One region of the Psychrobacillus sp. FSL H8-0483 genome, then DNA from elsewhere that is predicted to be linked to it. Evidence: riboswitches for the same ligand, from Rfam matches in the RefSeq annotation. Region 1 holds a riboswitch; the other holds the start of a gene.
The links. Region 1 has a riboswitch for FMN ahead of ribE (riboflavin synthase). Riboswitches for the same ligand answer to the same signal wherever they lie in the genome.
Positions count from the first base shown of each region.

Region 2: it holds a riboswitch for FMN, as region 1 does, so the genes downstream of both, MHB48_RS07335 (ECF transporter S component) here and ribE (riboflavin synthase) in region 1, are expected to answer to the same signal.

Region 1 is NZ_CP152052.1:2,126,121-2,129,549, reverse strand. It holds gene MHB48_RS10180 (phosphotransferase) at 1-48, opposite strand, end outside; FMN riboswitch at 549-680, shown strand; FMN riboswitch at 825-956, shown strand; gene ribE (riboflavin synthase) at 1,188-1,826, shown strand; partial or broken gene ribB (3,4-dihydroxy-2-butanone-4-phosphate synthase) at 1,847-2,446, shown strand; gene ribE (6,7-dimethyl-8-ribityllumazine synthase) at 2,542-3,006, shown strand; gene MHB48_RS10160 (ABC transporter permease subunit) at 3,204-3,429, shown strand, end outside.
Region 2 is NZ_CP152052.1:1,572,454-1,575,882, reverse strand. It holds gene MHB48_RS07345 (helix-turn-helix domain-containing protein) at 1-198, opposite strand, end outside; gene MHB48_RS07340 (ferredoxin) at 310-558, shown strand; gene MHB48_RS07335 (ECF transporter S component) at 922-1,515, opposite strand; FMN riboswitch at 1,670-1,801, opposite strand; gene MHB48_RS07330 (hypothetical protein) at 1,998-3,281, opposite strand; gene sigX (RNA polymerase sigma factor SigX) at 3,274-3,429, opposite strand, start outside.

The sequences.
Region 1 (3,429 bases):
AACAGTGTTGGCAGATAATCCTCTTACCATGATTCCTAAATTCATCATCTTTTATTTTTCCTCCCATTACCTTTGAGAGGAATAAACCCCCATTAAGAGATAAACCCTCTCATCAGCATGTTAATTTGACATTCTCTATTTTTCAAAACGTCACCCCTTCCTAAAATATCGGCTATAGAAAAACAGCCATCTTTTATTTATTCTCCATAAAAAAATTATTACCTTCTGACACATTAAAATAAGTAAAATTCTTCGATAGCTATTCTTGGGTAGACATTGATAGTATTCATTATTTTGATGCTTAGAAAATGAGGATGTCCAGCGTTTTTATGTATTTTATTTTTCAGATGGGAAGGAATTGTAGCTCAAGAAAAATGGCCAATTAATAGAGGGAATAAGCATTCGAATAGATCAAAAAATACGTGAGCTAAACATTCCATTTGAGAGAATTCATGAGAAAAAAATGATTGATTAATAGTTTTTATGCATTTTAATACTTTAGAGATGATTTTTTATCATAAAAGTGCTATATTAAATTTTATAGATGAATAGTCCTTCGGGGTCGGGTGAAATTCCCAATCGACGGTGATGAAGAAATTCTAAGCCCGTGAGCCTTTTTTAAGGCAGGATTTGGTGTAAATCCAAAGCCGACAGTATAGTCTGGATGGGAGAAGGATGTACGAGTAAGCTTATTTCCTTATGGAGAAAAATACACTCCAAAAGGTTTATTTGTCGATGCTTCATACATAATTTCCAGATCCCCCGTAGAGAACATTATCTATGGGGTTTTATTTTTGAGTAAAACCGAACAAAATTTCATATGAGCACTCCTTCGGGGTCGGGTGAAATTTCCAATCGACGGTGATGAAGAAATTCTAAGCCCGTGAGCCTTTTATAAGGCAGGATTTGGTGTAAATCCAAAGCCGACAGTATAGTCTGGATGGGAGAAGGATGTGCGAGCAAGCTTATTTCCTTGTGGAGAAAATACACTTCAAAAGGTTTATTTGTCGATGCTTCCAACATAGATTTCCTAACCACCCCTTAGATTATTCTCTAAGGGGTTTTATTTTTGAGTAAACCCGAATGAATTTCAAGTAGTTCATTCTTTTGAAGTTGGTGAGTTTCAAAACTACTGAATGAAGAAGGAATACTTGAAATCTAATTGAATGCGAAACGAGGTGATGCAAATGTTCACAGGAATTGTAGAAGATTTAGGCAAGGTTAAAGCAATGAAAAGCGGAGCAAATAGCATGCAGTTAACATTAGAATCCAAAAAGATTGTAGAAGACATCCATTTGGGAGACAGTATTGCAGTTAATGGTGTTTGTTTAACCGTTATATCATTTTCGAATAACCTATTCACCGTTGATGTCATGCCAGAAACGGTAAAGGCTACAAATATTCGATCCTTGCAAATAGGACATGTTGTTAATTTGGAACGTGCAATGCCAGCAAATGGACGATTTGGCGGTCATTTTGTTTCGGGCCATGTGGATGGAACGGGTGTAATTTTGAGAAAAAGAAAACTAGAAAACGCGGTATACGTGGATATTGGTGTCAGTAAAGAACTAAGTAAATACTGTATGCTAAAAGGTTCGGTCGCGATTGATGGTATTAGTTTAACTATTTTTGATGTTCAACCTACGCAACTGACTGTTTCACTCATTCCAGTTACATTCAGCGAGACCATTTTAGGGATCAAAAGAGAGCATGATACGGTGAACATTGAAAATGATTTACTTGGCAAGTATGTTATTAACCAACTAGAGCGAAAACAAGAGAATTCATCGATTTCAATGGATTTTTTAAGACAAAACGGATTTTAATAAGAGGCGGTGTTTTACGTATGTTCAATACAATTGAAGAAGCAATTGAAGATTTAAAAAGAGGTAAGATCATTATCGTGGTAGATGATGAGAATCGTGAAAATGAGGGGGATTTTCTGGTACTGGCTGATTCCGCAACCCCAGAAAATATTAACTTTATGGCTACATATGGTCGTGGTTTAATTTGCACGCCTATTACGAAAAAAATAGCGGATCGTCTCGACTTGTATCCGATGGTCGCTCATAATACGGACAATCACCAAACTGCCTTTACGGTAAGTGTGGATTATAAGACGACGGAAACAGGTATTAGTGCATTTGAGCGTTCAGAAACGACTTTACAACTGGTAAATGCAGCATCAGTAAGTACAGATTTTCGCCGTCCTGGTCATGTATTCCCACTTGTTGCAAAGGATAACGGTGTACTTGAAAGGCGAGGTCATACAGAGGCTGCAGTTGATTTTGCAAAAATTTGCGGGGTTCAACCTGCTGGTGTCATTTGCGAAATAATGAGTGAGAACGGTGAAATGGCGAGAGTTCCAGAATTAAAGAAAATTGCTGAATTTCATGGATTGAAGTTTGTGACAATTGAAGCATTGGTTAACTATAGATATGAACAAGAACAAACAACTAAAGCCTAATGCGTCGCTTATTCGAACGACATTTTTTGAAGAATAATAGATGTTAACAAATTAAAACTTAGGAGAGATGAAGAATGGGAAAAGTATTTGAAGCGCAATTAATTGGAACAGATTTAAAAATTGGTGTAGTGGTAGGAAGATTTAATGAGTTTTTAACAGGTAAATTATTGGACGGTGCAATGGATGGTTTGAAACGCCACGGCGTATCCGAAGAAAACATTGATGTTGCATGGGTACCTGGTGTATTTGAAGTACCTTTTATGACGAAAAAAATGGCAGAATCCAAAAAATATGATGCTATTATTGGTTTAGGTACCGTTATTCGCGGCTCTACTACACACTATGATTATGTATGTAACGAAGCAGCAAAAGGTATTGCTAGTGTAGGGTTATCAACTGGTGTTCCTGTTATGTTCGGCATTGTAACGACGGAAACAATTGAACAAGCCATTGAACGCTCTGGTACAAAATCAGGAAACAAAGGCTATGATGCTGCGGTATCTGCAATTGAAATGGCGAATTTGAATAAGTTATTCTAATAATAAAGTAAATAAGTTTGTATACGTTTATGGACAGGCTGAAATTAGCCTGTCTTTTTTTCGACCAATAATAATGGCTTGGAGACCCCCAATTCACTCCACACTAATTTTCGAATCTACTAAAAATTCTATATTTTTCATGAATTACTATGTTATGATAATTTCATCTTAATTTTTAGATAGTAGGGGGATTTTTTGTGAAAGGATTTTTGAATTGGGTGCTTCAATTAGTTGTCGCATTCGTCGGTATTTTGTTAATTAGTGGTTTGCCTATATTAATCACTGGTTTTCAGCACGGAGAATTTTGGTGGAAGGAATATGGACAGCATTTACTTGTTTTATTTCCTGTTGAGGATTTTCTCGACCAACATTACGGTAATCATATTGGAGCGTATATCATTTACTCACTTGAAATATTGTTTC
Region 2 (3,429 bases), 550 kb from region 1:
AAGTGTTGAAATTTCGACATTATATTCTTCTTTAGATAGTTTAGGATAAAGAGAGAAAAAAGGATGAAGGTCAAAATAAGTAACATCTTGTATCGTCTGTCCTGATTTCTTTCCTTTTAATAGATAATATGGTGCCATGGAAGACCGTTCTCCATTAAATTTATGTATGATTACAAGTAAAAGTTTTTGAAAATACAATTGAAATACCTCACATTTATAAAGTATTTTTGTTGAAAAGTAATGAAAACATCTTTAGAATGAATACGATAGCTAATTCGTGTAAGTAGGTAAAAAGGAGAGAATATAATTATGGCTAAATATACAATAGTAGATAAAGATACATGTATCGCATGCGGAGCTTGTGGAGCAGCTGCACCAGATATCTATGATTATGATGATGAAGGAATTGCTTTCGTCATTTTAGATAATAACATGGGTACGACGGAAGTTCCAGAAGAACTGCTAGAGGACATGGAAGATGCTTTTGAGGGCTGTCCAACAGATTCCATAAAAGTAGCAGACGAATCATTCGAAGGTGACGCTTTAAAATTCGAATAATACAAAACGAAAGGTCGTTTCTCTCCATTAGAGAAACGACCTTTCGACTTGATGACAAAAGTATTTTTTTAAACGGTTATGAATAATAAATAATCCTAAAGAGGTTGCTTTATCAAATTAAAAGTAAAAATAGTGGATATCTAGAAGGAATTGTTTATAAGGCAAGGACCACCACGAAGACTCCTGTGGGAACAGCTTGAGCAGAAGACCCCGCAGGAACACAGTGACGAGGAGGCTGAAGCCAAGCCCACGGAAAGCGAAGTGGTGGTCCTTGCCGAATTTAATATCAACTCTATGCACCCAAAATTGAGTTTGTCTACAGTCTGAAAGGTCGTTTCTCTCCATTAGAGAAACGACCTTTTTTTAATTTACATTAGGAAGTTGAAATGAATGTGTTACTTTATCCAGCAAAGGTTTCATTCGCTTAAATAAAACAATCATAACAATTGTCACTAAAATACCTTTTATTAAGTTAAACGGTAAAATACCGAAAATTATTGTATTGAATAATGCTGTACCTGTTTCCATTGGAAAATTTAAAAAATAGGAATACATTGGTAAGAATACATAATAATTTAAAATACTCATGCCAAAGGCCATCGAAATTGTTCCTGCTCCTAAACCAAACGCAATTCCTTTAGAAGATGTAACTTTACGATAAATTAAATAAACCGGTGTTAAAAATAAAATACTTGTTACGAAGTTAGCCATATGTCCTACTGGCACACCAGTTGGACTACCTGCGAACAGCCAATCTAACACATTTTTCAAAAATGCAACGAGTACTCCTGCTATAGGTCCCATAGTGATTGCAGCAATTAATGCTGGAATATCACTGAAGTCCACTTTCAAATATGCAGGTAAAACAGGTAACGGAAACGCAAGCAGCATTAATACAAAAGAAATACTACTCAACATAGCGATTGCAATAAGCATTCGCGTCTTACTTTTAATCATAAATCCTCTCTCCTTTTGCGATTCACTCCACAAGAAGAAAGGTTCAGATCGTTTGTATAACTCAGAAAATCCCTTAAGCGGTTATTTGCTTAAGGGAGTAAAAGGTACACTTAAATAAGCGTATCCGTATAGAGCATACGAAAAACGACTGCACCTTCACCTTCTCCCATCCAGACTATACTGTCGGCTTTGGAATTTAACCAAATCCTGCCTTAACGGCTCGCGGGCTCAAGAAAAAAATTCTATTACCGCCGATCGGGAATTACACCCTGCCCCGAAGATGAATCAATATTTTGTTGTCCTTCAAGCTATTTATCTTGAATTAATAACATCTTAACAAAATAATGGAGGAGATGCAATAATACTGTTTCATATTTTAGTAGAAGGCTCTGTTAAACGATCATGATGTTATGAACGAAAATCTGTTCGCTTTCCGATGAAAAAAATGCTACCCCTAAGTTATTTAAGGGTAGCATTCTCAGCTATTGTTTTGTTTGCAAGATAAATCCATTAGGACCTAGTGGTTTAGGAAGTGTCTTTGTTAAATCAAATTCCTCCCATTGCTGCTGGACAATATTTTCCAGCTTCACTTCAGTCTCGAAGCTAGCAGCTGTCAAAGCGAATGCTTCTATCATCAGAGTTGCATCTTTTCGATCCAATGTTGTTAAGTCTAGAGGTTCATCAAACTGAATAACAGAAGTCCCATTGTCATCTCTATAGGAATAAGTAACTTCATTTGGAATAACAGGAATGTATAGATCGCTCTCTCGTTTCTTCATTTGATCAAATGCCTCAGAAATTGTTGTAACTTCATTTACATTGGAAGTTAAATACGTTTCACCGTTCAAAGCTACATATTTGTGATAGTAACGTCCATTTACACCTGTTAAAGGGGTAGGTTCATCCAAGGGTCCGAACTGATCCCAAACGCTAGGAGTTCCATCCTCGTTTAATCTAGCTAACCAATCAAAGTCTGCAAAAATTTCATTTATTGAAGTCCAGTAAGGAATGGACGTGCCAGAAGCTGTATCATAGCCATGACCTTCTGGTAAATAATGCTTTAACACATTTTCCTCTGCAACAAAATAACCTTTGTATGGATGATAATCATTAAATCCTAATGCCTCTTCATCAATCATTTCTGCATAGCGTTCATACAACTGTAGACTATTTGGCGTTATACCAGGAAAATCAATAGCTATTTGTTCTTTTGGAATTATAATGGTCACTGGAAGCGAATATGCATTTTCCACTAACGAAAAGTGGAATACCGTTCCTCCATTTAAACTATCTCCATATACAGCTGTTGCGGCAGTATTAAGTGGTATCAACTCTACTGGAGACTCAACAATACTAGCCATTGTCGTCATTTCATTTGCTTGTTCTTGTTCTTGTTCTTTTGATTTACTATCATTGGTCTCTATTGATTTATCTTCCTCTACACTTTCTTCTGTTACATCCATAGAACGCATACTTTCTTCTTTTGAAGATCGGTCAGCCTTACTTTCTTCTTTCATCGTCGTTTCTTCATTTATATAAGAGGAGACAAGAAAAGTTAACAAAATAACGGAAGCAACTGAAACGACTAAAGGCATCCATCTAGATACAGAGCCGCTAACTTTATTTCTTTTATCTTCAATCTTGTGACCTTCTAGTTCTGTTTGTACCCTCATTAACACTTCTTCCTTAGGACGATGATCTGTAAATTTGGGCATGTTACTTAAAAGCTCATCTAAGATGCGATCTTCGTTTTCCATGTTACTCATGATGAACATTACCCTCCTTTTCTTTTACAGATAACCGTTGACGAAGTGCTTTTACTGCACGATGCTGTGTTGTCTTCACTTTACCTTCTGTCCAATTTAATATTTGGGCTGTCTCCGCAATCGAAAGCTCTTGAAAATAACGCATAAT